Regions from separate parts of the Luteibacter sp. W1I16 genome, predicted to be linked through region 2. Evidence: predicted binding sites of a transcription regulator. Region 2 holds the regulator's gene; the other holds the start of a gene.
The links. The regulator FliA, encoded in region 2, starts transcription of late flagellar genes. The targets are predictions, from matches to a motif close to TAAAGTTTNNCNNNCNNNGGCCGATAA.
Positions count from the first base shown of each region.

Region 1 (15,708 bases), 2.5 Mb from region 2:
GGCCGACCAGCTCGCGCAGCTGCTCCATCGCCGTGCGCGAACGCTCCACGTGCGTGCCGATCTTCTCGTTGAACTGGTTGCTGTGCTGGGCGAGGTTGCGGATCTCGCCGGCCACCACCGCGAAACCCCGGCCGGACTCGCCGGCGCGCGCGGCTTCGATCGCCGCATTCAGCGCCAGCAGGTTGGTTTCTTCCGCGATCGTGTTGACGTTCTTCAGCAGCGCGAACACCGCGTCCATTTCCTTCGCCATGCCGTCGATGCGATAGACGATGCGCAGGCTCTCCCGGGACAACTGCACGATCAGGCCGACGAAGTGTTCTAGCAGACCGGCGGTGCGGTCGGCGAAGTCCCGCACCGAAATGCCCTTGCCGCCGCCCTCGATGATTTCGCTGAGCAGCTTCTGCTGCTTGCCGGTCTTGTGCGAGAGGCCGTTGAAACCACCGCCCAGTTCAGCCACCGCATCGCGCAGAAGGTCGAGTGCCTGGTTGAGTTCGCGGCTGGCATGGCCGAGTTCGTCGACGATGGCGCTGCGGACGTCTTCCATCGCTTCGCGTACCGACGCTTCGTCGCTGGCGTGGCTGCTCAGCACCACTTCCACTTCGGGCACAGGGGCGGAACGCAGGCTGATCGCGATCCAGGTCGCGGTCAGGAGGGCCACCACGACCGGGGCGACCCAGGCCGAATGGAACACCAGGACCAGTACCAGCGCGATCGCACTGGCGGTGAAGCCGACGGAGTGTTCGTTCTTCGGGATCAACATGATGACGTCTCGTTGTTCAGGTGCCGACGCGGGCGGCGGCGGGCACGGGGGTATTGGCAAGCGCGAGCAGGCGCGCGGCGATGGCGTCTAGCGGCAACATCTCACTGGCGGCGCCCGCCTTCCACGCGGCGCCGGGCATGCCCCAGACCACGGAACTGGCTTCGTCCTGGACCAGGGTCGGCGCACCGATTTCCTTGAGCTCGCCCAGGCCACGCGCGCCATCGTCACCCATGCCGGTGAGCAGGCAACCGATGGTGGCGGCGCCGACGCTGGCCGCCATGGAGCGGAACAACACATCCACGGCCGGCTTGTGCCGGTTCACCGGCGGACCATCGTGCAGGCGGCAAACGTGGCGCGCGCCGTCCCACATCACCAGCAGGTGCTGGCTGCCGGGCGCGATGTACGCATGCCCCGGCTGGATCGGCTGGCCGTCGCGGGCTTCGCATACGCGCATCGCGGAGCACGAATCCATGCGCGCCGCGAACGGGCCGCTGAAAGCCGCCGGGATGTGCTGGGTGATGACGATGGGCGGTGCCGTGGGCGGCATGGCCTCGAGCACGACACGAATCGCCTCGGTGCCGCCCGTGGATGCGCCGATGGCGATGATCCGCGTGCCACCACGGCTGCCCGCCGTCTGCGCGCGCGGCAGCACCGCATCGGCGGAAAGGCGCGGCGCGACGTCGAGCTTGACCACGGCGGCACGCTCACGAGGCTTGGCTCCAGCGGCGAGCCGCACCTTGGCGCAGATCTCCGGCGCATGCTCCATGAAGGTATTGGCCAGGTCAGCCGCGGGCTTGGTGAAGAAATCCACCGCGCCCAGTTCCAGTGCACGCAGGGTCACGTCGGCGCCCCGCTCGGTCAGCGTCGACACCATCACCACGGGCATCGGGCGAAGGCGCATCAGGTTGTCGAGGAAGGTCAGGCCGTCCATGCGCGGCATCTCGACGTCGAGCGTGAGCACGTCGGGATTGAGTTGCTTGATCTTGTCGCGGGCGATCAGCGGGTCCGCGGCGGTGCCGACCACCTCGATGCCCGGATCGGACTCGAGCATGGTCGACAGCACCTTACGCACCAGGGCCGAATCGTCGACGATGAGAACACGTACTTTCTGCATGGGCTCTTGCAACTCGGTGGTGGAACGAAGATGAGGCGAGGCCCCCCGACGGCACGCGTCAGAACAACTCCACCTCTCCCTTTATCGGATCGTCGGCCAATCGCTTGAGGTATCGTTTCTCGCGATCGGCCAGGCTGTGGTCATGCGTGGAGCGCAACTGGCGCACGCGGACCTTGCCGCTCACCGGGAAGAACTGGACCTGGCGCGGATAGATATCGCCCACGTCGGCCGCGCACAGTTTCAACTTCTCCGTGGCGATATAGCGCTGCACGAAGGCGATGTTGCGCTGGCCGATGTCGGTCATGGTGGCGAGCACGCGGCCGCCGCCGAAGATCTTCACTTCGAGATCGTCACGCTTGCCGCCGGCCTTGAGGATGGCGTTGATCAGTTGTTCCATGGCGTCGTTGCCGTAGCGCGCCGCGCGGCCGACGGTGGAACTCCAGCCGTCTCGCTCGCCCGCCGGCTCGGGCAGCATGAAGTGGTTCATGCCACCGATGCGGCGCCGCACGTCGCGCACGCAGGCCGAAACGCACGAACCCAATACCGTGGAAATCATTTCTTCCTGCGTGCTGACGTAATACTCGCCCGGCAGGATCTTCACCGTGACCACTTCCTGCGCCGGGTCCCAGAACCGGCGCACGTGCTCGAATCCCGGCAGCACGCTCTTCGGATCGAAGCCCTGGAAGGTTCGCGGTTGTACGACGAACGTGTCGCTCATGTACGCTTCCGGTAGACCGTCCGGCCGATCAGGTCGAAGTCCTCGGACAGTCCGTACATGGATTCCGAGTGACCGAGGAACAGGTAGCCGCGGCTTTCCAGCATGCCGGCATAACGGGAAAACAGGCGCTGCTTCGTCGGCTTGTCGAAGTAGATGACGACGTTGCGGCAGAAGATCGCGTCGAACTTGCCCTGCATCGGCCACTCGTGCAGCAGGTTCAACGGTTGGATGGAGACCAGTTCGCGCAGGCGCGGATGCACCAGCGCATAACCGTCGTACGCACCTTCACCGCGCAGGAACCAGCGCTTGCGCCGGGCATCGCTCACACCGCCAAGGCGGTCGATCGCGTACATGCCCTTGCGCGCGGCTTCGAGGGCCTGCGGCGAAAGGTCGGTGGCGAGGATCTTCGCGTCGACGTTGGCGCCGGTGCGTTCGAGTGCCTCGGCGAGGACCATGGCGATGGCATACGGCTCTTCGCCCGTGGAGCAACCCGCGGACCAGATACGCAGGCGGCCACCGCCCCGCTTCTCCTCCAGCCAGCGTGGCAGGAGTTCGTCCACCAGCATGTCGTAATGGTGCATCTCGCGGAAGAACGAAGTGACGTTCGTGCTGATGCAACTGGCCAGCTCGCCGAGCTCGGAAGCGGGATCGCGGCGCAGCAGGTCGCAGTAACCGGCGAAGCCGGAGAGACCCAGGGCGCGAAGCCGGCGCAGCAGTCGACCCTGAACCAGTTGGCGCTTGTGTTCGCCGAGCGAGATACCGCAGTGCTGAAGCACGAATTCGCGGAGGAAGGTGAATTCCGCTTCGCCGAGATTCGGCCCCGTCGCGCTCGCCAGCCCGACGGTATCGCCGTTGTTGACGAGCGCGTTCATCGATCAGAACTCCTTCCACGCGCCGGCGTCGGCGGATTCCGCCGGACGCGGGGCACGCGGGGCCGGCGCGCTGCGCACGGCGGCGAACACGGTTTCCATTTCTTCCTTGGCGACGTCCTTGCGGACACCCTTGCCCGCCGGCTTGGCCGAGGCCTGTCCCGCGATCTGGAAGAAGGCGACCTGACGGCTGAGTTCGGTGGCCTGCTCGTGCATCGCACGGGCGGCCGCGGCCGATTCCTCGACCAGCGCGGCGTTCTGCTGGGTCATCTCGTCCATCTGCAGCACGGCGTGGTTCACCTGGTCGATGCCTGCCGACTGCTCCGAACTGGCGGCGGCGATCTCGGCGACGATGTCGGTCACCTTCTTCACGCTCTCGACGATCTCGGCCAGGGCCTTGCCGGACTGGTCGACCAGCTCGGAACCGGTCTTGACCTTGCTCGCGCTGTCGTTGATGAGGCCCTTGATCTCCTTGGCGGCATTCGCCGAACGGCCGGCGAGGTTGCGCACCTCGGTCGCCACGACGGCGAAGCCACGGCCCTGCTCACCCGCGCGCGCCGCTTCCACGGCGGCGTTGAGCGCCAGCAGGTTGGTCTGGAAGGCGATCTCGTCGATCAGGCTGACGATGTCGGAAATCTTCTTGCTCGAGCTGTTGATCTCGCGCATGGCGACGACCGTCTGCGCGACGACCTCGCCACCGCGCTCGGCCTGTTCGCGGGCGCCACGGGCCAGCTGGTTGGCATGGCTGGCGTTCTCGGCGTTCTGCTTCACCGTGGAGGTCATTTCCTCCATCGACGAGGCGGTTTCCTCCAGGCTGGAGGCCTGTTCCTGGGTGCGCTGCGAGAGGTCGTCGTTGCCGCGCGAAATCTGTTGCGCGGCCGTGCTGACCGAACCGGAGCCATGGCGGACTTCCGAGACGATGGCGCTGAGGCGCTCGTCCATCGCACGGAACGCGGCCTGCAACTGGCCGAGTTCGTCGCTGCGGGTGACCTGGATGTCGTGGCCCAGCTTGCCTTCGGCGATCTCGTGCGCGACGTTCACCGTCTGCGCCAGGGTGCGTATGATCGAGCGGATCACCAGCACGGCGATCAGAAGGCAGACGAACAGACCGATGGCGAGCGACGCGATGCTGAGGGCACGAACAGTCTTGTACTGCGCGCTCTCCTTGGCGTAGATGGCGGCCGCCTCGTCACGCTTGGCTTCGACCACCTTGGTCAGCTGGTTCTGGCGATCCATCAGCAGCGGACGGACCTGGAGTTCCAGTACGTCGGACGCACCCTGGTCGCCCTGGTTCAACGCGTCGACCATGTCCGACTTCGCCTGGGCGTAGTCGGCGTTCGTCGCCTGCCACTTGTCGTAGAGCTTCTTGATGTCGGCGGACATCGGAATCTTCAGGAACTCGGCCTTGGTGGCATCCATGTCGGCCTGGTACTTCTGGAACTCGGCGACCTTCTGCTTCACCTGGTCGGGATTGCCGACCTTCGCCGCGGCCTCGCCCAGCACGATGAAGGACATCAGCGAGTTCGTGTTGATGCGGGTCAGCATCTCGGAAGGAACCAGTTCCTCCTCGTAGATCTGGCGCATGCCTTCGTTCTGGAAGTGCATCGCACCCAGGCCGACGGCCGCGCCACCCAGGAGCATGAGCGTGAGCAAACCGAGCACGCCGTAGAGGCGGCCGCGGACGGTCAGGGCGGGAACTTTGAACTTGAACTTCTTCATCACGATTCCAATCGGCAAAGTGCGGCAAAGGCTAACCGGGCATTACATACCGGCTGGCCGTGGCCGCCGGCGTTCGTAGGCTCAGGCGACGGCTTTCACTTCCGGCGAGGCCAGGGCGACCTCGAGCATCTGGGCGTCTTGCGGTTGCAACAGGCGATCCACGTCGAGCAGCAGCACCATGCGCTCGCCGACGGAGGTCAGGCCCTTGAGGTATTCGGTATCCACCGTGGTTCCCATGTCGGGGACCGGGCGAACCGCCGCCGGCAGCACGTCGACCACATCGGAGACCGCGTCGACCACGACGCCGAACTGACGCCCGGCGACCATCACGATCACGCAGACGGTGGTGGCGGTGTATTCCTCGGAAGCCAGGCCGAAACGCAGGCGCAGATCGAGCACGGGAACGATGGCGCCGCGCAGGTTGAGCACGCCCAGCACATAGGACGGTGCCTGCGGAATGCGCGTGACCGGTGTCCAGCCACGGATCTCGCGAACGGCGAGGATATCGACGCCGTATTCCTCGTTCCCGAGGTTGACGGTGAGGTATTGCGCGGCCTCATCGGACGCATCGGTAGCGGTGGCGTAGCTGGCTTGCTGATTCATGTCGTTCCCACGGCGGATCGGATCGGCGGTTCGGGACCCCTTCCCCAGGGGTATCGGCCGCTGCCGCAGGGACTTGAGGGGGAAGTACGCCGGATTTGGCAAGAGGCCCGGAGGGGCGACTCTGGTGGGATGCCCACTCCGGGCGAACCTTTGCTCTGGTGGGAGCCTTGCTCTGGTGGGAGCCGACCTTGTCGGCGATCCCGCGGCAGCGGGCCAGGTCACGGCAAGCACCCATCGCCGACAAGGTCGGCTCCCACCAGCCTGGGGCAAGCACCCATCGCCGACAGGGTCGGCTCCCACCACATCGGGCTGCCCTCTTAAATGGCTGCCACTTAGGCAGCCAGCACAGCGACTCAAGCAGCCTTGCGCCGCCCCTGCATGCGAACCAGCCCCGTCACATCCGCGATCAACGCGACCGAGCCATCGGCCAGGATCGTCGCACCGGAAATCCCGGCCACCCGGCGGTAGTTGGCCTCCAACGACTTCACCACCGCCTGCTGCTGCCCGATCAACTCGTCGACGAACAGGCCGATACGTGTCCCCTCGCCTTCCACCACGATCACGATGCCCTCGTCCAGCGCACGCCGGCGGCCCGCGCAACCGAAGACGTCGAACAGGCGGACGATCGGCAACCAGTGCTCGCGGAAACGGAACAGCTCGCCACCACCGGCCACGCTGCGGACAGCATCCGGCTTCACCTGCACGGATTCCACGATGGAGACCAAGGGCACGATATAGGTCTCCTCGCCCACCGCGGCGGTGAGGCCGTCGATGATCGCGAGGGTGAGCGGCAAGGTGATCGTGAACGTGGTGCCACTGCCCTGCACGCTGCGGATGCCGACGGTGCCGCCGAGATCCATGACGTTGCGGCGGACCACGTCCATGCCCACGCCACGGCCGGAAAGGTCGGTGGTGGTGGCGGCGGTGGAGAAACCCGCCTCGAAGATGAGATCGGCCACGGCGTCGTCGGACATGCCGTCGCCCGAGGCGATGATGCCGCGCTGGATGGCCTTGGCCACGATGGCGTCGCGGTTCAGACCGGCGCCGTCGTCGGCCACTTCCACCACGATGGAGCCGCCACGATGGAAGGCCTCCATGCGCAGCGTGCCGGTGTCGCCCTTGCTCGAGGCGAGGCGCTTCGAGGGCATTTCCAGGCCGTGATCGATGGCATTTCGCACCAGATGGACCAGCGGATCGCCGATCTTCTCCAGCACGGTCTTGTCCAGTTCGGTCGTCTCGCCACGGAGGTCGAGCACGACCTTCTTGTCGAGCTTCTGCGCCAGGTCGCGGACCAGGCGCGGGAAACGGTTGAACACCGTGCTGATCGGCAGCATGCGGATGCTCATGACGCTTTCCTGCAACTCACGCGTATGGCGCCCGAGTTGGGCGAGGCCATGGCGGAGCATTTCCAGCTGCGACGCGTCCACACCGTCGTGGAACTGACTCAGCATCGACTGCGTGATGACCAGTTCGCCGACGAGGTTGATCAGGGTGTCGATCTTCTCGATACCGACGCGGACCGAGCTGGATTCGCTGTTGGCGGCCGGCTCGCGCACGGCACGGGGCCCGGCGGCGGCAGCCGGTGCGGCGGCGGCCGGTGCCGGCGCGGCGACACGCGGCGTCAGCGTGAGGTCGCAGTCACCGTCCACCCAGTCGAACACGCCCTCGACGGCCGTGCGCTTGGCGCCGGCATCGAGGCGGAGCGTCCAGCCGAGGTAGGACGACGACGCGTCCATATCGGCCAACGAGGGAAGCTTGCTGGCATCGCATTCGACGCTCAGCGGGCCGAGGGCGGCGAATTCGCGGAACATGCGCGCCGGGTCGTTGCCGGTCTTCAGCAGGTAGTCGAACGGACGGAAGGCGATGTCCCAGCCTTCGATCGCTTCGGCCGGTGCAGCAGCCTTCGCGGCCACGGGCGCGGCGGAGCCACCGGACACCATGGCCGACAACTCGGCCAGCAAGGCCTGGCTCTCGGCGGTGGCCGCTGGCTGGCCCGCCATCGACAACGCCAGCATGTCGCGCACGGTGTCGCCCGAACGGAGCAGCAGTTCCACCACGGCCTTTTCCATCGGACGGCGGCCACTGCGGACCTCGTCCATCAGGTTTTCCGCCACGTGCGTGAAGGCGGCCACGTCGGTGAAGCCGAACGTCGCCGCACCGCCCTTGATCGAATGGGCAGCACGGAACACGACGTTGATCAGTTCCGGATCGTCGGCGCCCTCGTCCAGCGCGAGGAGGGCCTGCTCCATGGCGTCGAGACCGTCGAGGCTCTCTTCGTGGAACGCCTTGTGGAATTGCGCCAGATCGACTTTGGACATGGGTGGACCCTGGATTGCCGGAACGTCTTGGAACGGATTAACCGAGCACGCGGGCCACGGTGGCCAACAGCTGGTCGGGATCGAACGGCTTCACCAGCCAGCCGGTAGCACCGGCGGCCTTGCCTTCCATCTTCTTCTCGGGGTTGGACTCGGTGGTCAGCATGAGGATCGGTACGCCGCTGTAACCCGGACGCGTGCGGATCTCGCGGACCATCGTGATGCCGTCCATCACCGGCATGTTCACGTCGGCGAGGATCAGGTCGAACTTGTGGTTACCCGCCGAATCCAGGGCCGCCTGGCCATTGTCGGCCTCTTCGACATCGTGACCGGCGCCACGCAGGGTGAAGGCGACCATGCTGCGCATGGAAGCCGAATCGTCTACCGCAAGAATCTTTGCCATGGGAGCACCTTCAGTTCACGCCGGCTTGGGCCGGCAGTTCAATCAAAGCATCGAGGCCGAGCGTGGACACGCCACGGCGGAGGGTGTCGCTGACCCCTGTCCAGGCCACGGGAACGCCCGCGGCACGCGCATCGCGCGAGAAGGCCGCGAGCACCTGCAGGGCGGCGGTGTCCGTCTGGGCCACGCCGGCCGCGTCGATCTCGACCGCCTGCCCCGCCGACAGGGCGGCCAGCAGCGTCTCGCGTAGGGCCGGAGCGCTGCCGATGCGCAGGTCCGCATCCAGCGTGAGCGGGGCGCGGGGCGTGTCTTTGGAGGATTTCTTCGCCATCGTCCGTACCGTTGGGACCCTTGGTGGGCAGCGCCCGAGGGGTCGTTCGATGGGCTTATCGGCTTGGTGGGGGAAAGCTTTAGGGGGATCTGCGCGGCGCCCAGGCTTTCAGCAGCAGTCCAGCCCAGGATCCAGCACTACACTGCGTACGAGACTAAAAAATTGCACCAGCCCGGCTTATCGACGTGGAGGTCAAAGAAATCCTCATAGTAAGTAAGGCCAAGGCTCTCGAGGCGACGAATAAACGTTTGCTGAGCCTCAATCCCAAAGAGAGGTCCAAATGAAATTAAATCGCTACTGATACCCCGACGTCCCCCCAGATTTGAGTAGCGCCCCGGTTTCGAGTTCAATCCCCCACCAGAAGGAGATTGGACGTGAAGAAGCGTTTTTCCGAAGAGCAGATCATTGGTTTCCTGCGTGAAGCCGAGGCCGGCATGCCGATCAAGGATCTGTGCCGCAAACACGGCTTCAGCGAGGCCTCGTACTACCTGTGGCGAAGCAAGTTCGGCGGCATGAGCGTGCCCGAGGCCAAGCGGCTGAAGGACCTGGAGTCGGAGAACGGACGCCTTAAAAAGCTGCTGGCCGAGCAGCTTCTGGAAAATGAGGTCATCAGGGAAGCTCTGCGAAAAAAATGGTGAGCGCACCGGACCGGCGCGAGCTGGTGCGCTATCTGATCGGCAAGGAACTGAGTGAACGCCGGTCGCTGGCGATCGCCGGCATGAGCGCAAGCGCTTACCGATACGAACCGCGGCCCGACCCCAATGTCGAGCTGCGCGAGATGATCTGCGCGCTGGCGAATCGCCATAAACGCTACGGCGTCGGCATGATCTACCTCAAGCTCCGCCAGACCGGACAGATGGTCAATTACAAGCGAGTTGAGCGCCTGTACCAGGAGGCGAACCTGCAGGTGCGTCGGCGCAAAAGGAAAAAGGTACCTCCGGCCGAAAGGCAGCCACTGCTCCGGCCCGCGGCCGCGAACGAAGTTTGGTCCATCGATTTTGTCTTCGATCGCACCGCCGAAGGGCGCGTCTTGAAATGCCTGACGATCGTCGATGACGCCACGCATGAGGCTGTCGCCATCGAGATTGAGCGGGCGATCTCAGGTATCGGCGTAACGCGTGTCATGGATCGCCTGGCCGTCACTCGGGGGCTGCCGAAAATCATTCGCAGCGACAACGGAAAAGAGTTCTGCGGCAAGGCCATGGTCGCATGGGCGCACGAACGCGGCGTGCAGCTGCGACTGATCGAGCCTGGCAAGCCGAACCAGAATGCCTACATCGAGTCGTTCAACGGAAGGCTTCGCGATGAATGCCTCAACGAACATTGGTTTCCCAGCCTTCTGCATGCCCGAACCGAGATCGAAAACTGGCGACGGGAATACAACGAGGAGCGACCGAAGAAAGCACTCGGCGGACTGACTCCCGCTGCTTACGCGAAACAGTTACATTAATCCCGGACTCAAAATCGGACCGCTACTGAAGGCGGGGGGACGTCGCTAGCTCGACGCGCTGCGACGGATCGATTTCTTCCCCGCTTCAGGCCTCCCACTTTACGTGAACTTCTCGAGATCCTCGAGCAAAAGGCGTCAGTTCTCACGACCGAGAAGATTCCTGAATCGCCTGGAGTGCCGCCCCCTCGATTTGCAACCAATCACGGAGCTGCTCCATCCATCCTGGAAGTGAGGAATCAATATCCACTGCACTCCAGGTCAAAACGAACTCATCTAGCCGAATTAAGCCATACATTGGATCTTCTTCCGGATCTCTCAGCAATTCAGTTAGAACCCCAATCTCCAGCAACGAAGTCCGTGCACCTGATCAGACCCCGTCCGCTCACAAATCTGCTCGACCATCGCCAACAGCTCATTCGTCGATAGACGAGGCTCAGTAGCCATCGCGACAACATGCGTGAGAAAAGGGCTGACGAACTCCACAACCTCTAACCTAACGCTCGAAAAAATTGCGACGCGGTCAGGTGAGAGGATGTCGGGTAGCCCCGGAACACCCGTCAATCCTCGACGGACGACTTCCCAGTTGACCAGTCGACGCTCCATCAAACTATTGAAGACATTGTCAATCATGGTGTGATCAGGCCTTCTCTCTCGTCAGTCAAACAGCTTCACGCGACTCACGGGATAAACCTCGAACGGGACCCCAAATTCACAAAACCGTTCGCGCAGGACCTCATCAAGGCCTGGACTAAAGGTACCCAAATTCTCGATCACTTCAAATTTTTCTATCCAGTCTCTGGCTACCTTCGTGGCGAGGACATCAAGGCCTAACCACGCGTCTGACAAGTCGTTAGAAGGAAAAGGATCGATCCTCGAAAGTTCTTCGATGTAAGAAAGGATGTATTCACCCTCGCCTTGCCCATCTGGTAACGAGGGCGACCAGATCAGTTGACAGACAGCCAACCTATATAGGGTATCTACTGCGGCCTGCCATCTGCCGCGCGTGTCCGTTACCGCCACAAGTCCGGACGTAAACGATTCTGCTGAATAATCGGAGAGGCAAAGTAGATGCAACTTCCTTTGGATCACTTGTAGTGACGGCCCGGTCATTGAAACCTCGATTTCTCTTGCGCATAGCCGATCTCGTTGGGACTTAGTTTGCCAGAACACCTCTGGTTACGTCCGGACTACGCTAAGGGGAGGCAACAGGTCCAGTTGCGATTTGAGACAAGGATAAATCTCTCCTTCGTAGGAACTATCTTATTCTGCGAGAATCTCGGCTACATTAAGCGGGTTTCCTTGGTCATCCTGGAATGAGTGAAAGCCTTCTTCCGCCTGCGCCGGCCACAGATCGTCTGTCAACGACAGTGCCTCAAGTTCGACTATCCTTCCATTCTTTCCAACCCATACGACAAAACTTGCCAGCGCTGGCACAGGTAACTCGCGAATCGCATTGACAGTTGGAGGATAGCTACTTACTGGGAGACCGTTTCCTCCCCGCGGAACAACAACCGGAATAGCCCTTTCGTCACACGCAAGATGAGTTGTAACTCCACCAGCGAAGACATCGCGTCGTAGTACCGAAAGGTACGGAATCTGCTCTCTGAGCTGCCGAATCCAATCTTCGTCACCCCGTAATGCGAGCCGAATAACGCGGCACTCAAAGGCTGAAATAGTGTCCATCACTCTTCTCACGGATAAGGATACTTCGAGTTATTGACATCACCAGACAGCGTTCCGATACGAAAGACGCCGTCCACAGTCGTCCCTCGCACCCAAACAGGCGTACCGCCAACATCCATCCAGGTGGTGACAACTGTCCCGGGTTTGCCAACGAATTGCTGAGCAGCCTCATGCACAGCCTCAAGAGCCTGCTCTGGACTTCCAAATTTTGCAACGATCGGCTCCAAACTGTGGGTCGGATTTTCAAACAGGTGGACCATTTTAGACGTGTTCTGCCCGTAAACCGCGAGCGGGTTCGCGCCACTTTGTGGAGACGACCCCAGTGTTGGTACATTTGGCCAACTGCCGGCTTCAGCTTCAACAACGGTAGTGGTCGCCGGCACCTTGCCTTCATTTCCAGCGAGAAGCCAGGTGGTTTTTCCTAGAAGGTCTCCGACCCAAGTCCCCTGCGCTGCCGCTGCGGACATCCCATCCGTATACTGCGGGGACGCGCCACCGAGCTGCTTCGGAATGAACGGATTGGTTGGATTCGGCCCCTCATCATTTCCTACGAATGGCAGGAGAGAATTACCGTACTTTGCTCCCGCACCAGACAGGTATGCGCCAGTCTCACCGTCTTGCGGAAGACTCGCATAGACCGAAGCTGCGACGCCGCCGAGGAACCCGATATTGCCGAAGTACCCGGATTGCTCGAGATGATGATCGGTCGTCTGATCTCCATGCATCTCGCGCGGAACAACTGGACTGTCAGTGTACGATTCCAGTGCACCAAGCCCTTGGTAACAGGCCGAAGATCCTCCAGCGTTGCAAACAATTGCCAGCGCCACATCGTTCTGCACCGACTGCTTTTTTGCCTCAGCAACAGCATTGGAACGGCAGGATTCGGTAGTACACGCCGCCAACGCGTTGTTCAGGTCATCGATCTGAGCGTGCGTCAGATAGTTGTATTTGGTTCCGTTGAGAGCCGCCGTTGACCCGCTGTCACCGCCCACCACAGCACCGATGGCCGCACTGCCTGCCTGCATGAGAGCCTTGAACTCGGGGTCGGTGCGCTCCACTCCATGGCTCTGCAGATAGTCTGCCATCGTGTTGATGGCAAGTTGATTGGCCATGGCTCCTGCGGCCGCCTTACCTACATCACCTCCACCCAACGCGGCAACGGCTGCAGCCACTGCACCGTGTAGCACTGTTCGTTGAGGGCTTCCTTCGGCCCATTGCATCTTATCGGCGACGTCACCAGCAGCGCGAAAACCAACTTCCGCGGCAATCTCCCCGAGCTCCTGACGCTCCTGAATCTTCTTTTCGTCGAAGCCGTTTTTGAGCGCGGCGTCGTCAAGCGTGGGTCCACGATCCAACCCGCTCAGATCCTTGTCCGGATTGTTACGGACGATGATCGTTCCTTCAGCAATACCCGATTTTGTATCGCTACTGCTGTTGCCGTGCTGCGGCGTCGCCATGGAAATAGCTCCGCCAATAGCGCCAGCGATATTGCTGGACATCGTGCTGCCGCCGCTGATGCTCACCTGGCTGGCGCTGTACTTCGACTCGTTATGCAGGTCCTCCCAAATCAGGTCACCTGTGTTCAGCACGTTTTTCGACGGGCCCGCCGTACTGGCGATCTGCCCACCGACAAGGTGCGTCGTTCCGCCCACATCGATCTGGAAGCCGCCTTCACCTGCCTTGATGCCGCTGACCTCGTTGACACTCGTGTAGTGGCTATCCACCTTGCTCGCGGCGTAGTAGGCGCTACCGCTGACGAAGCCACTCTGGGTAAGGCCGACCATCACCTTTCCACCAGCCTGCATCGTCTTGCTGGCGTAGTCGTCCGTGTCCTGTTCACTGCGGATCGTCAGGTTGTTGCCAATGTTGGCGACTACCCGATCGCCCTTCAGTTGCGCACCTTCGATCGTGGTGTCGTTACCGCTGACAATGGTCAGTTTGTCGTCGGCATTGATGGTCGTCTCCGCATGCGTACTCCCGTTGCCATGGGCCTTGCCGCTACCCACGCTAGCCGACGCATAGATGCCAAAGCCGTCTGAGCCGAAGCTGACGCCTATACTGCCCGACGCGTTCTTCGAATCGTTCTTGAGGCTGTGGCCCTCGGACTGGCTCAACAAGTTAATGTCGTTGGTGGCTGCCAAGGCCACATTCTTTCCGGTGACCTCGCCACCGATGATCGTAAGATCGCCTCCCGTAGCGCCGATGGTGACGTTGCCGCCACTGGTGATGTGACCACCATAGGAGGTGCTGTCATGCGTCGTGGTCTTGCTACTGGCGCTACTGCCACCGATGCCGACCTGGATATTGATCCCCGTTGCGCCGGCAGCACCCTGCGCACTCGTGACCTCGCTGATGCCCTGGATCGCCTGGACGCCATCCTTGACCTCATAGGCGGCCTTGGCGGCATAAAGCGCCTTCAACCGATCGTCATCGGTATCATTCGCCCGGACGGCGGAGTTGCGCACGTCCATGGCGAGGTCGTAAAGACCACCACCCAAGCCACCTGTGACACCACCCTCGCTATGCTTCTGCGACTGCTGCGTATCAAGCGTATCCAGCCCCGCATCGATCGTGACGTTCCTGCCGACGATCGTCGTGCCCGTCTTGCTGATGACGTCCGTTCCCGTAAGGTGAAGATCGCCACCCGCCGTCAAGGTGACTTCGCCATCGGTGGAGCCCACGACACTGCCCGTATGGGTCACCTGGTGGGAGCTCTCGGAACGGCTGTCCTTCGCCTGCCCGTACAGTTCGTTCATTCCGCTCTGGGAATAACCCGTCTTCGTGACCGTCTTGCTGTGGCTGTCGTCGTAGATATCGACGGCCGTGGTCAACTGCAGATCGTTGCCCGCTGCGATCACCACGTCGTGCGTGCCCGCGATCTTGGCGCCTTCGCCAAGCACGTCATGGCCTGCGGCAACCGAAATCGAGTCGCCGCTGAGCAGCGTGCCATTGGCGACGTGCTGGGTTGTGTCGTCGTTGGTGACCGTCTTCTTTCCTGCCTGCACGATGCCACCACCCCGATTGAGGGTGAAGCCGGACTTCTTGACCGTCTTGTCGTGGGTCTCGTTATAGGTATCGGTGGTAGAGAGAAGATCGATATCGTGACCGGCGGCCAAGGCGATATCTCCTGTCGCCTTGACAGTCGCCCCCATCGTCGTCAGGTCATTACCCGCCACCATGTGGACGTTGTCGCCGCTCAGCGAGGTGCCGATCGCCAACGTCTGCTCGCTGGTGTCGTGCGTGGTCGTCGTCTTGCTGCCGAAAAGACCGCTCTTCTTTTTCTTGGTATCCGTGACGACCGTGTGCGTCTCGTCCTCGGCCGCGAGCGTCAAGTCGTGACCCGCTGCCAGCGTGATGTCGCCGGTCTTGGTCATGACTGTCGTCGCGTCCAGCGTGGCGTCGTGGCCCGCTGCGATCTGGACGCCTGTGCCCGCGTCCACCGTGACGCCACGTACGGTCTCGTCCGTCGTGGTCTGGGTGACGTGCTTCTTGCCCTCCTTCCAACTTGCCGTCGTCGTGCTGCTGTCGGTGACCGTCGTCAGATCGAGGTCATTCCCCGCTTGTAGCGCAGCGGTGCCGCCGGCCTTGAGTTGCGTACCTTCGAGCAACGCGTTGTTGCCCGCCGCAACGGCCAGGTTGCCACCGGCGTCCAGACTCGTGACATCGTGTGTCACCTTGCCCGACGAGCCATTGGCGGCCGCCGTCAACGAAAGATCGTGGCCCGCCAGCAAGGCCATGTCGCCGCC
Region 1 covers NZ_JBNDJJ010000001.1:3,590,764-3,606,471, reverse strand. The annotation lists gene QFZ41_RS15815 (methyl-accepting chemotaxis protein) at 1-760, opposite strand, end outside; gene QFZ41_RS15810 (protein-glutamate methylesterase/protein-glutamine glutaminase) at 777-1,874, opposite strand; gene cheD (chemoreceptor glutamine deamidase CheD) at 1,933-2,592, opposite strand; gene QFZ41_RS15800 (CheR family methyltransferase) at 2,589-3,464, opposite strand; gene QFZ41_RS15795 (methyl-accepting chemotaxis protein) at 3,468-5,180, opposite strand; gene QFZ41_RS15790 (chemotaxis protein CheW) at 5,262-5,783, opposite strand; gene QFZ41_RS15785 (chemotaxis protein CheA) at 6,137-8,101, opposite strand; gene QFZ41_RS15780 (response regulator) at 8,139-8,501, opposite strand; gene QFZ41_RS15775 (STAS domain-containing protein) at 8,512-8,829, opposite strand; one part of gene QFZ41_RS15770 (IS3 family transposase) at 9,204-9,462, shown strand; one part of gene QFZ41_RS15770 (IS3 family transposase) at 9,462-10,279, shown strand; gene QFZ41_RS15765 (hypothetical protein) at 10,934-11,389, opposite strand; gene QFZ41_RS15760 (hemagglutinin repeat-containing protein) at 11,971-15,708, opposite strand, start outside.
Region 1: QFZ41_RS15775 (STAS domain-containing protein) is a predicted target of FliA. The motif match lies at 8,885-8,911, and genes of this name have one in related genera.

Region 2 (15,708 bases):
GAAGACGTGCCCACGGCGGACGTGATCGTGACCAACCCGACCCACTTCGCCGTGGCCCTGAAATACGACGAAAACCGCATGGGAGCGCCCCGCGTGGTGGCCAAGGGCGTGGACGTGATCGCCCAGCAGATCCGCGATGTGGCGGGTGGGGCGAAGGTTCCGGTGGTGGAAGCACCGCCGTTGGCACGCGCCTTGTATCACACGACGGAAATCGGACGCGAGATCCCCGCGGCGCTGTACATCGCCGTGGCCCAGATCCTGGCGTACGTGTTCCGGCTGAAGCAGGCGATCGCCGTCGGCGACCTCCCGCCCGATCTACCCGAGCAGGACATCGATCCGGATTTGCTCGGCCCCTACCGCATGGATAACTGACGATGGCAGCTTCCTCCAACTTCATGGGCACGTTCCGGCAGATCGGCCGCCGCGGCGTCGCCGCGCCGGTGGCGATGCTGATCATGCTCGGCATGATGATGCTGCCCTTGCCGCCGTTCATGCTGGACCTGCTGTTCACCTTCAACATCGCGTTGTCGCTGGTGATCCTGCTGGCCACGATGTACGTCATGCGGCCGCTGGAACTGGCCTCGTTTCCGACCGTGGTGCTGTTCGCCACCTTGCTCCGCCTGGCCCTGAACATCGCTTCCACCCGCGTGGTGCTGCTGCATGGGCACAACGGGCCGGGCGCGGCGGGCAAGGTGATCGAGGCTTTCGGCGAGTTCGTCATCGGGGGCAACTTCGCGGTCGGTTTCGTCGTGTTCGCCATCCTCACCATCATCAACTTCGTGGTGGTGACCAAGGGTGCGACGCGCGTGTCCGAGGTGACCGCGCGTTTCACCCTCGATGCCATGCCCGGCAAGCAGATGGCGATCGACGCCGACCTCAACGCCGGCCTGTTGACGCAGGAGCAGGCCCGCGAGCGCCGCCAGGAAGTCCGCGAGGAAGCCGATTTCTACGGTTCGATGGACGGTGCCTCGAAGTTCGTCCGCGGCGACGCCACCGCCGGCATGCTGATCCTCGCGATCAACATCATCGGCGGCTTCTTCATCGGCATGTTGCAGCATGGGCTATCCGCGGCCGAAGCCGCGCGCACCTACACGCTGCTGACCATCGGTGACGGCCTGGTGGCCCAGGTGCCGGGCCTGATGCTCTCGATCGCCACCGCGGTGATCGTCACCCGCGTGTCGAAGTCCCAGGAAATGGGAAAGCACGTGATGGGGCAGTTGTTCGGCCAGCCGAAGGCGCTCGGCGTCGCGGCGGCCGTGCTGGGCACGATGGGCCTGATCCCGGGCATGCCGAACATCCCGTTCCTCATCCTGGCGGCGCTCGCCGGTTTCGCCGCGTGGAAGTTGACCCAGGCAAAGCAGGAGCGCACCGCCGCCGCGGCAGGCGCGGGTGCGCCCGGCTCCGAACTGGCGCTGGAGTCCGCGCCGCCGGCGGAGCGCCTGGAGCTCTCGTGGGAAGACGTGGCCCAGGTGGACACGATCGGCCTCGAAGTCGGCTACCGGCTCATCCCGCTGGTGGACAAGGCCCAGGGCGGCGAACTGATGGCGCGGATCAAGTCTGTGCGCCGCAAGCTGTCGCAAGAACTCGGTTTCCTGGTTCCTTCGGTGCACATCCGCGACAACCTGGACCTGGCCCCGCACGGCTATCGCATTTCCCTGATGGGCGTGCCGATGGGCGAAGCGGAGATCCACACCGAGCGCATGCTGGCGATCGACCCGGGCCGCGTGCACGGCACGATCAACGGCATCGCCACGCGCGATCCCGCCTTCGGCCTGGATGCCGTGTGGATCGAGCCGGGCATGCGCGAGCACGCGCAGACCCTGGGCTACACCGTGGTCGATCCGGCCACGGTGATCGCCACCCATCTTTCGCACATCCTGCAGAACCACGCCCACGAACTCATCGGCCACCAGGACGTGCAGCAGTTGCTCGACCGTCTCGCCCAGCAGACACCCAAGCTCGTCGAAGACCTGGTGCCCAAGCGCCTCTCGCTGGGCGTCGTGGTCAAGGTGTTGCAGAACCTGCTCGCCGAGCGCGTGCCCATCCGCAACTTCCGCGGCATCGTCGAATCGCTGGCCGAGCATGCGGGTCAGAGCCAGGATCCCGGCGTCCTCGCGGCGGCAGTGCGTGTCACCCTCGGTCGACAGATCGTGCAGGAGATCGCCGGCCTCGGTACGGAAGTGCCTGTCATTACTTTGGCGCCCGAACTGGAGCAGATCCTGTTGCAGTCCCTGCAAGGTGGCGGTCCCGCCGGCGCTGCGGTCGAGCCGGGCCTCGCGGATCGCCTCCAGCAGAGCGTCGCCGATGCGGCGCGCCGCCAGGAAGCGGCGGGTGAACCGGCCGTCCTGCTGGTGTCGCCGGCACTTCGTCCGTGGCTTTCGCGCTTCACCCGGCATGTGGCCCAAAACCTGCATGTACTTGCGTACAACGAGGTTCCGGACAACCGGCGCGTCAAGCTGGTGACGGCCCTCGGGCGATAGGAACGAGATACCGCGCGGGGAATCGCCGTGCGGACCGAACGAATGAAGACAGGATCGAACGCATGAAAATCAAACGATTCGTTGCTCCGGATATGCGCCAGGCCATGCGCCAGGTCCGCGACGAACAGGGTCCGGACGCCGTGATCCTGTCCACGCGCCGGCTGGACGACGGTATCGAGATCATCGCCGCGCTCGATTACGACGAGGCGCTGGTGCGCGAGGCCGGTTTCGGTTTCGACACGCCGGCCCGCGAGGAAGCGCCGATCCGCGCCACGCGCGATGAAGCCGAACGCGCCGCCCGCATCGACCAGGCACGCGCCGCCACCGCCGCCGCCGTGGAGCGCGCCGCGAAGTCGGGCACGCCGCTGAACACCAACGCACCGCAGCGCCAGTCGAGCGCCGCGCTCGCCGCCAGCGTCGCCGACGTGGTCCGCGCCGCCACCGTGGCGCCGGCCAACGATGCCGCCGTGAACGGCGTGCGCGCAGAGATCAACAACCTGCGCGAGATGCTTGAAGTGCAGCTCTCGACCCTCGCCTGGAACCAGATGGACCGCGAGCAGCCGCTGCGTGCCCGCGTGCTGCGCGAGATGACCCGCCTGGGCATCGACGGTGACGTGGCGCGCGCGCTGTGCGCGGAACTGCCTGCCGACATGAACGCCGAGCAGGCGCGCTACCTGCCGCTGGGCATGCTCTCGCGCAACATCCGCACCAGCGGGCGGAATTTCGACACGGTCGGCGGCGGCACCACCGCCCTGGTCGGCACCACGGGCGTGGGCAAGACCACCACCATCGCCAAGCTCGCCGCCCGCGCCGTGCTGCGCCATGGGGCGTCGAACGTCGCCTTGATCAGTGCCGACCAGTACCGCATCGGCGCCGGCGCGCAGCTGGAACATTACGGCCGCCTGCTCGGCGTGCGCGTATTCAACGCGCATGACGCGACGAGCCTGCGCAACGTGCTGATCCAGTTGCGCGGCAAGCACACCGTGCTGGTCGACACGGCCGGTCTCTCCGGCAACGACCCGAAGTTGCAGCAACAGTTCGAGACACTGCGCGCCACCTCGGACGTGCGCGTGTGCCTGGTGCTGGCCGCCAACGCGCAGGCCCAGGCCATCGATAACGCGATCCGCGCCTACGCGCCGCTGGCGCCGCAGAGCGCGGTCCTCACCAAGCTCGATGAGGCCCCGCTGATCGGCGGCGCGCTCTCGGCTCTTATCCGGCACCGGATGCCGCTTGACTACACCACGGATGGGCAGCGCGTGCCCGAGGACATCGCCTCGGCCGACGCGCGCAAGCTGGTCTGCCTCGCGGCCCAGTTGCTCAAGCAGCGCAACGACGAACCGGACGACGCCCTGCTTGCCGAGCGCTTCGGCATCGCGGCGCCGGCCCTGGCCTGATCGCGCAACCACCCTTCCCGGCAACGCAACCGCAAACACTTACGGCAGTGACTTCCTTCATGAGCACACACGTCGATTCCACCCAGGCCGCCGGACTCAACTGGCTCGCCGACCGCCGACCCACCCGAAGCATCGCCGTCGCAGGCGGGAAGGGTGGCGTGGGCAAGACCACGGTGGCGGTCAATCTCGGCATGGCGCTCGCGATGGGCGGCCGTGACGTCGTCCTCCTCGACGCCGACCTCGCCATGGCGAACATCGACGTCCTGCTCGGCCTCCAGCCCACCCGCCACCTCGGGCACATGCTCGGGGGCGAGTGCGGCATCGAGGACCTGATCCTCCAGGCCGCCCACGGCCTGAAGGTGATCCCGGCCACGTCCGGCACGCGCCGCATGGCGCAGCTGCCGAACATCGAGCACGCGGCCGTGATCCGCGCCTTCGATGAGTACCCCCTGCCACCGGAATACCTGATCGTCGACACCGCCGCCGGGATTTCCGACAGCGTGTCGATGTTCGCCGCCGCCTCGGACGAGGTGGTGGTCGTGGTCTGCGACGAGCCCGCTTCCCTGACCGACGCCTATGCGCTGATCAAGGTCATGAGCCGCGAGTTCGACGTGAACCGTTTCCGCATCGTCGCCAACATGGTCCGGCATGCCCAGGAGGGCCGCCAGCTGTTCGAGAAGCTGTCACGGGTGACAAACCGCTTCCTCGACGTGTCCCTGGATTTCATGGGCATGGTTCCGCACGACGAGTACCTGCGCCAGGCCATCCGCCGCCAGTCGGCGGTGGTCGATGCCTGGCCGAGCAGCCGGTCGGCGGTCGGATTCAAGAATCTGGCCAGGTCGGTCGATACATGGGGTGAACCCGAACCCCGGGCACAGGGACGCATCGGCTTTTTCGCCGAACGGTCCCATCTGGGGGGAGGGCTGCCACTGTGAGCGTCGCGACCGAATATCTCGAGATCACGCGTATCCCGGCGGATCAATTAGTCAAGAACCACGCGCCGCTGGTGCGCCGGATCGCCTATCACCTGATGGGCCGGCTGCCGCCAAGCGTGGATGCGAACGACCTCATGCAGGCCGGGATGATCGGACTGCTGGAGGCGGCAAGGAATTACTCGCCGACTCGCGCGGCCAGCTTCGAAACCTATGCGGGCATCCGCATACGTGGCGCCATGCTGGACGAACTGCGCAAGACGGACTGGACCCCGCGCTCCGTCCACCGGAAGTTGCGCGAGGTCGCGGAGGTGACGAGGCAGATCGAGAACGAGACGGGTGGCGACGCCGAAGACGCGGAAGTGATGAAGCGACTGGGCATCGACGCCATGGAGTACAACCAGATCCTGGCCGACGCGGCGAGCGCGCGGTTGCTGAGCCTGACGGCGCCGGAAGGCGACGAAGGCTCCGCGATCGACGTCGCCGACCCGGACGCCTCGGGTCCGGATGGATTGTTCGAGCAGCAAGGCCTGCGTGACGCGCTGGCGCAGTCCATCGATGGATTGCCCGAGCGCGAGAAGCTGGTCATGTCGCTGTACTACGATGAAGAGCTCAACCTGAAGGAAATCGGTGCGGTGCTGGGAGTGAGCGAATCGCGGGTGTGCCAGATCCATGGCCAGGCCCTCATTCGACTCCGCGCACGCATGTCGGGTTGGAAAGACAAGCATTGACGAACGCGCGGTAGCAAGGCGGAGACGAGTTTTGGACAAGAACATGAAGATCCTCGTGGTGGACGATTTCTCCACCATGCGACGCATCGTGAGGAACCTCCTGGTGGAGTTGGGATTCACCAACACCCTCATCCAGGAGGCCGAGGACGGCAACGCGGCGTTGACGCTGCTGCGCGCGCAGCCGTTCGACCTCGTCGTGACCGACTGGAACATGCCGAACATGACAGGCATCGACCTGCTCCGGGCGATTCGCGCGGACGCAGCGCTGAAGGCCATGCCGGTGCTGATGGTCACGGCGGAGAACAACCGCGACCAGATCATCGCGGCGGCGCAGAGCGGCGTGAACGGCTATGTCGTCAAGCCGTTCACCGCGGTCACGCTGAAGGAAAAACTCGACAAGATCTTCGAACGACTCGCCGCGGCCGCGGGCTAAGGGAATCACGATGAACACCATGCTTTCCAGCGGCCACGACGTGGCTCCCGAACTGCGCGCGTTGCTCGACGCCGACGACAGCGTCTCTTTCGAGCAGGCGCTCGACCAATTGCTGCGCACCCGCGAACAGCACCTGTTCATGGCCCTGGGCCACCTCGCCCGCGACCTGCACGAGTCCGCTCGCCGTCTTGCCGCCGATATTTCGCACGATGGCGTGCCGGGCAACATGAGCGACGCGCGCAAGCACCTGCGCGATGTGCTCGAGATGAGTTCGCAAGCCGCGCATCGCACGCTCGATTTCAGCGAGAAGCTGCGTCCGCAAGCCCAGGCGCTGGCCCGTCAGGCCGACGAGGTGCTGGTGCTCGGTCACGCCGACCCTGCGTTCGCGACCCAGGCCACGGCACTGGCCGTGCGCGTGGGCGATTTCGCGCAGAGTTGCGACATCGGCTTCGGCGAGATGGTCGAAGCCCAGTCCTGGCAGGATCTCTCCGGCCAGCGCGTGGCCCAGGTCGAGGCCTTCATGGCCAAGGTGGAATCCTCGCTGGTGGAACTGGTGCGCCTCACGGGCTCGCTGGCGGGCGGCGCCGCGCCGGCCGCCGACAAGGTCAGCCAGGACGAGGTCGATCGCCTCCTCAGCGAATTCGGGTTCTGAGCGCCGTATGAGCGTGGAGCTGGACAACGAGCTGCTCAACGTCTTCCTGATCGAGGCGCGTGAACTGCTGGAGAGCCTGGGCGAACAGCTCGTGGATCTCGAAGCGTCGCCGAACGACATGGAGCTGTTGAACGCGGTCTTCCGCGCGTTCCACACCGTGAAGGGCGGTGCGGGCTTCCTCGGCCTCAACCCGATGGTCGAGCTCTGCCACCGGGGCGAGGACCTGCTCAACGAGGCACGCAACGGCTCGATCGTGCTCGACGCCGGTTTCATGGACGCGCTGCTGGAATCGCTCGACCTCCTCAACGACATGATGCGTGCCGCTGACGGCGGCCTGCCGATCGAACCTGCGCCGCGTTCACTGCTCGACCGCCTCTTGATTCCTGGCCGGGCGGTGTCCGCGCCGCCCGCCGCCTTGACCCTGCCGACCGCGCCGCCCGTGGCGGCACCCGCGCAGGCACGGCCGTACGATCCGATCGAAGATGAATTCGAAGCGATGCTCGATGCCGCGCGCAGCGATCGCGAACCGGCGACCGCGCCTTCGGGCACCATTTCCGATGACGAATTCGAGGCACTTCTCGATTCCCTCTATGGCACCGGCGCCCCTGGCGCCGACGCGACGGCCGATGCGTCTCCGTCCGTTCCGGGCGTGGCCGCGCCCGCCGCCGGTTCCGCACCGGTAGTAGCCGAGGTGCCTGCCGCCCCCGCCGATGGGAACGCGATCAGCGACGACGAGTTCGAAGCCCTGCTCGACAACCTCCATGGCACGGCCGCCCCTGGCGCCGCGAGTGGTTCCGCCGTGGCGACGGCCGCGGCGCCGCCCGCACCGGTCGCGCCGTCCGCGGCTCCGGCCGCCGCCTCGTCCGAGCCTGTCCCGGCAGGTCCCGCGACGCGGGCGGCCGTGAAGGCCGCTCCGGCTGCCGCGGAGAAACGCGGTGCTTCCACCGCCGACACCACCGTCCGCGTCGACACCCACCGCCTCGATGGCCTGGTCGATGCCGCAGGCGAACTGGTGCTCGTGCGCAACCGCCTCACCAGCCTCGCGCCGCGTGGTACGAACGATCCGATGGAACGCGCCATCGGTGAACTCGAGCGCGTGGCGGAAGACCTGCAGAACGCCGTGTTGCGCATGCGCATGCAGCCGGTGGGCAAACTGTTCTCGCGCTTCCCGCGCATCGTTCGCGACCTCGCCCGCCAGCTCGGCAAGGAAATCGAACTGGTGACCGAGGGCGAGGAAACCGATATCGACCGCACGGTGGTGGAGGCCCTGGCCGATCCGCTGGTGCACCTGCTGCGCAACGCGGTGGATCACGGTATCGAGATGCCCGATGCCCGCGCCCGCGAAGGCAAGCCGCGCGCTGGCACCGTTCGTCTCGCTGCCGGCCAGTATGGCGATCGCATCGTCATCACCGTCACTGATGACGGCAAGGGCATGGACCCCGAAGTGCTGCGCCGCAAGGCCGTGGAAAAAGGCCTGATGGACGAGGAGCAAGCCGCGCGCCTCGACGAGCGCGAGTGCTTCGAGATCGTGTTCCGGCCGGGCTTCTCCACCGCCAGCCAGGTCTCGGACATCTCGGGCCGCGGCGTCGGCATGGACGTGGTCAAGACCAAGATCGTCGAACTCGGCGGCACCTTGTCCATCGATTCGCGCGTGGGCCACGGCAGCACCGTGCGCCTGTCGGTGCCGTTGACGCTGGCCATCCTGCGCGTGCTCATGGTCCGCGTCGGCAACCGGCTGCTGTCGCTGCCGTTATCCAACGTGGCCGAAGTGTTCGAGCTCGTTCCTGGCCAGGTCCAGGAACTGGACGGCCGCATCGTCGCGGCGCACCGCCAGCGCGCGCTGCCGCTCGTCGACCTCGGCCGTTGGGCCGGCGCGGCGGGGAAGGGCGGTCACGTGGTCGTGGTGCAGATCGGTCACCAGACGCTCGGCTGCCTCGTCGACGAGGTGCTGGGGCGGGAGGACGTCATGGCCAAGCCGCTCGGGCCGTTCCTGAAGGATGTCCCCGGCGTGGCTGGCGCCACGATCACCGGTGACGGCAGGATATCCCTCGTGCTCGATCTCGCCGGCCTCGCCGACGAGAGTGGCCAGGTATTGCCTTCACTGAGGATGGCGGTCTGACATGGATATCGTGAGCGTCGTCGGCACGATCCTGGCCTTCCTGGTCATCATCGTGGGCACCATCCTGAAGGGGTCGAGCCTCGATGCCCTGTGGAATCCGGCCGCGTTCGTCATCGTTTTCCTCGGCACCTTCGCCGCTTTGCTCGTGCAGACGCCCGGCGCCGTGTTGAAGCGCGCGTGGAGCATGTTGCCCTGGGTCTACCGCCCACCGGACATCGAATCGGAAAACCTCGTCAGCCGTATCGTCGGCTGGAGCGAGATTTCCCGCCGCACCGGCCTGCTGGGGCTGGAGCCTGCGATCGAGCGTGAAACCGACCCCTTCATCCGCAAGGGGTTGCAGCTCCTGGTGGACGGCACCGAGCCGGACGCGATGCGTTCCGTGCTCGAAGTGGAAGTGCTGGCCCGTGAGCACACCGACATCGAGGCGGCCAAGGTGTTCGAGAACGCCGGCGCCTATTCGCCGACCATGGGCATCATCGGCGCCGTGATGGGCCTGATGTCCGTGATGCAGAACCTTGCCGAGCCGAGCAAGCTCGGCCACGGCATCGCCGCCGCCTTCGTCGCGACGATCTACGGCATCGGCCTCGCCAACCTGCTCGCGCTGCCGATGGCTTCGCGTCTCAAGGGCCTGGCCCGCCGCCGTTCGCAGATGCGCGAAATCCTCGTGGAAGGCCTGGTCTCGATCGCGCAGGGCGACAATCCGCGGCACATCGAGAGCAAGCTGCAGGGATTCCTGTCGTGAAGCGGCGGCATCACGAAGAGCACATCAATCACGAACGCTGGGCGATTCCGTACGGCGACCTGATCACCTTGCTGCTCGCGCTGTTCGTGGTGATGTACGCCGTCTCCGCGGTGAATGAAACCAAGTTCCGGGTGATGGCACAGTCGATCAACGAAGCATTCAACGGTACCGGCAAGGTCATCGAGCCGATCCGCGAGGCCACGCCCGCCGCGCAGGTCCCGCTGCCGAACCAGTCGCGCGCCCCCGCGGCCGCGCCGATCGCCAAGATCGACGTGCCCATTCCGCCGCGCAACCTTCCGCTGCCCGGCCATGAGGGCGCCGCACCCGAGCGCCAGGAAGCCGCCAGCGTCACCACGGCCACGGCGGCCAACACGGCCATCGGCAAGACCGAGGCCGCGAGCCTCAGCCAGATCGCCGACGAAGTGCAGCGGGCGATGAAGCCGCTGATCGACAAGAACATGGTCAGTGTCCGGAAGACGCCTGACTGGCTCGAAATCGAAGTACGCACCGACATCCTGTTCCCCGTCGGCGTGGCGAAGTTGCAGGCGCCGGCCGAGGATGTATTGCGCAAGCTCGCCGGTATCCTCTCGCCCTTCCCGAATGCCATGCGCGTGGAGGGCTATACGGATAACACGCCCATCGCGACGGCTACGTTCCCGTCCAACTGGGAGCTGTCGGCGGCCCGCGCGGCCACCGTCGCACGCCTGCTGACGACGACCGGCGTCGACCCGCACCGCGTCGGCATCATCGGCTGGGGCGAGTTCCGTCCCACGGCCGACAACGCGACCGACGAAGGGCGCAACCGCAATCGCCGCGTGCTGATCGTCGTGATGAGCGACAAGGCGGCTCCGGCCCGCTTCTATAGCGATGCGGACCGCGTCGACCTGTCCGCCGTGGGGACGCCCTGATGCGTGTCTGGGCCATATCCAACCAGAAAGGCGGCGTCGGCAAGACGACCACCACCGTCGCCCTCGGTAGCCTTCTTGCCGCGTCCGGCAAGCGCACCCTGCTGATCGACATGGACCCGCATGCGTCGCTGTCGGGATACATCGGTGTGGAAGGCGGAGCACACGGCAGCGTGTACGACCTCTTCGGCATCGGTGGCAACCCGCTGCCCGTGCGCACGCTGGTGCATGCGACACAGTGGGATCGCCTCAGCGTGTTGCCTGCGTCGGCCGCCATGATCACGCTCGACCGGCAGCTGGGTACGCGGCCCGGCATGGGGCTGGTGCTCACCCATGCGCTCGCCGAACTCGTGCCCGATTTCGATCATGTGCTGCTCGACTGCCCGCCGACGCTCGGCGTGTTGATGGTCAACGCGCTGGCGGCGAGTGATCGCCTGCTCGTGCCGACGCAGACCGAGGCGCTGGCGCTCGCCGGCCTTGAACGGATGCTGCGCAGCCTGTCGATGATCGAGCGCTCGCGCGGGAAACACATGCCGCGCACGATCGTCCCGACGCTCTACGATGCGCGGACGCATGCCTCTCGCGCCTGCCTCGCCCAGTTGCGCGAACAGTATGGCGATGCCGTGAGCGAAGCCGTGATTCCTACCGATACACAGATTCGCGAAGCCAGCGCCGCCGGGGTTCCGTTGGCGTCATGGCCCGCGGCGCGGCGCGGCGGGCTGGCTTATCGCCAGCTCCTCGACGAGTTGCTGGCGCTGCCGATCTCGTCGATGACGGGTGCCGCGGCATGATCCGGGCCATGCACGAAGCGGAGCAGATCGTCGCCGACTATCTGGCGGAACTGCTGACGCCCGCGCCAGCGAATGAATCGGCGCCCGCCGGCGCGGTGCAGGTGGTCTCCTTCGAGCCATGGCGTAACGCCTCTCCGCCGGACCTGGCGCGAACAGGCGAGCCGCGCTACCTGTTATGCGTCGCCGCTGGCGTCAGGCTGGCCGTATCCATGGCCGATGTGACGCACCTCCTGCCCATGCCGCCGCTGACGCCGCCTAACACCGCGAATCCCATTTGCCTCGGGCGATGGCGTCACCCGAGTGGCGAAGCACGCGTGGTCGATCTCGCGGCGATCCTCTCGGCGGACATGGCCGGCGCGCCGACGACCACCCTGGTCATCTTGCGCGACCGTACCTGGGCGCTGGCCTGCGTGGTCGATGAAGAGCCGGTCGAGCTTCAGGCGGAAGCGATCCAATGGCGTACGGCGGCCACGACGCGCCCGTGGCTTGCCGGCATATCGCTCGAACCCAAATGTGGCGTGGTCGGTACCACCGCGATGATCGAATGGCTGGAAAAGGAACTGGGCACATGACCGATACCCAACGCGACGGGCGAGGCGCCTGGCTCGGCTTTTCATTGAAGGGGCAGCGATATGCGCTGTCGCTCACCAGCGTGCGCGAGGTGATCCGTCCCGGCGACATCACGCCGGTGCCCGGCGCTCCGGACGATGTCCTGGGCGTCGTGAACCTGCGCGGGCAGATCGTCCCCGTGCTCGACGGCCGCCGCCGCTTCGGCCTCGAGGGCGCCGCCGGTGCCGACGAGGAAGATGCCCAGCGCGTCATCGTCTTCGACGACGGCGGTACCGTGGTCGGGATGCGCATCGACGTCATCGGCGACATGCTGACCTTCGATCCCGATGAAGTCGACCCGCCACCGCCCGGCCGTGCGGAGCGCCGCGACGATCCGGTCAGCGGCGTGATCACTCGCGACGACGGCTTCATCGCCCTGGTCGATGTGCAGAAGCTCTGCCGCGCCTGAGCCCCGGCGTAGGACAGGCGCCCGAGGACAGGCAACTGAGAGGAGCTCGAGGACATGTGGGAGCCGCTTCAGCGGCGATCCCGCGCCAGCGGGCACGCTTGCCGCGACCACCCATCGCCGCTACCGTGTAGCGCGAATCCACGGAGTCCCTCCCGCATGAACGCCGCCATCGGATACGTGCTGATCGTCTTGGCCATCCTCAACCTGGCTGGCCTGCTGTTCCTGTTTCGCCGTTTCGGCGCGATACCGAAGACGCCGAATCAGCAGGATCCGTCTCCCGTCGCCGATGCTCCCCAGCCTTCGCAGGTGGCATCGTCCGAACCGGCCATCCCCAGCGAAGCGCTTTCCAGCATGCTCCGCCGCCTCGAGAACCGGCTTGGCGACATCGAGGATCAGGTCCGTCGCGGCCCGACGGTGACGATGCCGAACGAGCCGGGTGGCAATACGGATCGTGCGCTTGCGTTGGCGCAGCGACTTGCTCGCCAAGGGGCTTCCGCCAAGGACATCGCGGAGACCTGTGGTATCTCGCTTACGGAAGCCGAGCTGTTGCATCGACTGCACGCATCGCGCTGATACCCGATCACGGCGACTCACCAAGTTCCGTGACCTACGTCTCAATTGCTGAGGACGTGGCCTAAACTCAGAATGCTTCCATTTCTATCCCGGCGGAGGGCGCTTAGCCTTCCTGGCCTTCTGGAAGAAATGGAAGACTCATGTCTGCAATGAATAAAGGCGCTTCGTCCGCAAAGAGCTTGGCTACTCTTGTGTTCTTCGCCGCGTTGGCCTGTCTCGCGGAAAGTACAAAAGCAGAGCAAAAATTAACGGTGAAGCTCGATACGCCTTATCCGTCTGACGCGTCGAGATCGTCTATCGTGCACGTCACTGTTGCGAATGAAGGTGACGAGGACGTTGCCATCTATGAATGGAATACGCCATTCGTGCAATCGGACAACCGGCTTGCCAAGCCTCTGTTCGACGTCACCGATGCGAGTGGAGCGAAGGTCCGTTACATAGGCCGGCGGGTGAACGCGGGGCGCGCTCTTGCCAACCAGTTCATTGTCCTTCGCCCCGGAGAATGGAGGGAGGCAGATGTGGACCTCCGCCTGGAATACGACTACGGTCAAGGTGGCGCTTTTGCCGTCAGCTATGTCCTGTCTCTGGTTCAGGAACCGGATAGCGACGTGGTAACGCCGGAGGAATATGCCGCTTTTCGTCGTAACCGACAGAAAGAGAGCGCATCCAACGTCACGGCGATTTATATCGATTCGCCTGTCGAGCGTGTCAGCTCCATCGGTGACGCCGATTGTGACAGCGGGCAGTTGGGAGTCATCAAGTCGGCGGACTCGAAGCTCTTCGACCCGATCTACGGTGCATGGGTCTACATGTCATCCCGCTATAAGAGTGAGTACGCGGAAGACGGAACGTTGCACAACGTTTTTGTCCCGCACGCCCGGTACACGCGCTGGTTCGGGCAAAAAACCTCGGGAGACCCCAATCTAGGGGAGGAAGGTTTTGTAGCGAGCAACGATGGTCACGCGTACTCGATCGTGCACGCGCTCTTTCGTCGCCTCTTGGATCCAGTAAGCGGAAATCCTGTTCTACGGTGCGGTTGCCCAAATTATCCGGAGACGACGCCTGCATGGAGTGAAGCGGATGCGCCCTATGTAATTCACTTCTGTGACAGCTTTTTTAAGCTGCAGGAGGTAGGTCTGCCGTCTTCCCGTGTGGGCACCTTGGTGCATGAGATGTCGCATTTCAATGACCGCGTAGTAGGCACGGCTGACTATATCTACGGGCGACCCGCCGCCGAGAACCTTGCAAAAAGTGATAGATGGAAAGCCGTCAGGAGCGCTGATAATGTTGAATTCTTCGTTGTAGATACCACTCCGTACGATGAACGCGATCCGACAGTTGAACACCCGATGACCTATAGGGAATGAGGGGTGCGAAATACAGCGAGATTTGCCGTGGCGATACTCCTCGCAACACCCGTGGCGGCTATATCCATGCCGCACGTCGAACTAGCGGTCCATTATCGGCCTACCTCCGAAGCGCACAACGTTGTGCTACGCACGCGGTGGCGCCGCTACCGCTCCAACCGGTAATTGAAGCTTGCCCGGCTGAAATCCGTCGCGTTCTGCGCCTCGAAGTTCCACCGATGGCTGAAGAGGTAGCGCAGCGTGATGACCTGGCCGGGGTCGAACAGTCCGACGCCGTAGCTGAGGTACAGGCGGGGCGACAGGTACTTGCCCACGGTGAAGGCTGAGGTGCCGCCGAGAGCGTCGTTGTTGCTAACGCCGATATCGTCCACACCGATCTTCGAGCCCACGCTCTTCGCCAGCAGGTCGCCCGCCGCGGAGCCCAGGGCCTGGGCCGCGGCACCGACCATGTTGCCTTCGCCGCCTTTCACCTGGGACAGCGGCTTGCCGGTGACGAGGTAAGAGAGGGCGTCGGATTGCTCCATCACCGGATTGGAGAACACGGTGAGAATGGGACGGCGCGCCGTGCCGGAAACGTAGAGTCCGACTTTCTGGCCTTCGTCGATGGTGGCATTGGGATTCAGGGTTCGCGCGGCGCGGATGTTCAGACCGGGATTGTCGATCGGCGTGCTGGCGAACAGGAGCTGGCCCTGTTCGATGCGCAGGTCCTGCCCATAGGCCTTGTAGGTACCGTCGACACCGATCTGGCCCTGTCCCGTCGTGGCGCGGCCAGGACGTTCGCGCACATCCAGTTGGCCAGTGATGCGGCCGTCGATGCCGAAGCCGACAAGGTGAACCTTGTTGCCAAGGTCGACGCGGATGTCGGCGGTGATCGGTGCGGATTCCTCCGTCGCCTCACGCTGCTTGTCGTCGACCACGACGACATCGGGCGATGCTTTGGTCGCGCCCGCGCCGGGCAGGCGTTCGACATCGACGTCCGCCATGTCGACATTGAGCTTGCCGCTGACGTTCATGCCCTTGGCATCCTGCACGATGGTCAGGGCAGGTGAGATGACAGCCTTCGCGGCGGGGATATCCACGGCGGTGAACTTCGAACCCTCGATGCCGAGGCGCATCTGTGCGCCGGTGCCGAGGGACGCGTTGCCCTTGATCGACAACGTACCCTCTCCGGAGCGGACCGTGCCGTCGACGAGGTAGTTCTTCGCGTCGGTGGTGTCGATGCTGATCCGTCCGTCTTTCAGTTTGAGTCCCGCACTGGGTACTTCCGCGGCGAAGGCGCCGACGACGGCCTGGCCGGTGATGGCGGGCGCCGCCATGGTGCCGCCCAGGTTGAAGTTGGCATCGAGGGCGCCCTTCACTTCGGCGAGTTCCGCCGTGAACAGTTCGATGACCGACAGGTCTTTCAGATGCAGGGCGACCGTGCCACCGAGTGCCTGTTGCGCACCGCTGATCGAAACGTTGCCGTCCAGCGATCCACCACCGTTCAGCGAAGCGCGCAAGATCACGCGCTGGTTGTCGGGCGCAAGCTGGGCGTTGGCGGAAAGGTTGTCGTAGACGAGCAGCGGACGGTC
Region 2 covers NZ_JBNDJJ010000001.1:1,058,635-1,074,342, reverse strand. The annotation lists gene flhB (flagellar biosynthesis protein FlhB) at 1-372, shown strand, start outside; gene flhA (flagellar biosynthesis protein FlhA) at 375-2,480, shown strand; gene flhF (flagellar biosynthesis protein FlhF) at 2,543-3,874, shown strand; gene QFZ41_RS04755 (MinD/ParA family ATP-binding protein) at 3,934-4,809, shown strand; gene QFZ41_RS04750 (RNA polymerase sigma factor FliA) at 4,806-5,537, shown strand; gene cheY (chemotaxis response regulator CheY) at 5,569-5,970, shown strand; gene QFZ41_RS04740 (protein phosphatase CheZ) at 5,981-6,622, shown strand; gene QFZ41_RS04735 (chemotaxis protein CheA) at 6,630-8,741, shown strand; gene QFZ41_RS04730 (flagellar motor protein) at 8,743-9,483, shown strand; gene motD (flagellar motor protein MotD) at 9,480-10,391, shown strand; gene QFZ41_RS04720 (ParA family protein) at 10,391-11,179, shown strand; gene QFZ41_RS04715 (chemotaxis protein CheW) at 11,176-11,751, shown strand; gene QFZ41_RS04710 (chemotaxis protein CheW) at 11,748-12,197, shown strand; gene QFZ41_RS04705 (DUF2802 domain-containing protein) at 12,354-12,770, shown strand; gene QFZ41_RS04700 (M35 family metallo-endopeptidase) at 12,911-14,137, shown strand; gene QFZ41_RS04695 (translocation/assembly module TamB domain-containing protein) at 14,284-15,708, opposite strand, start outside.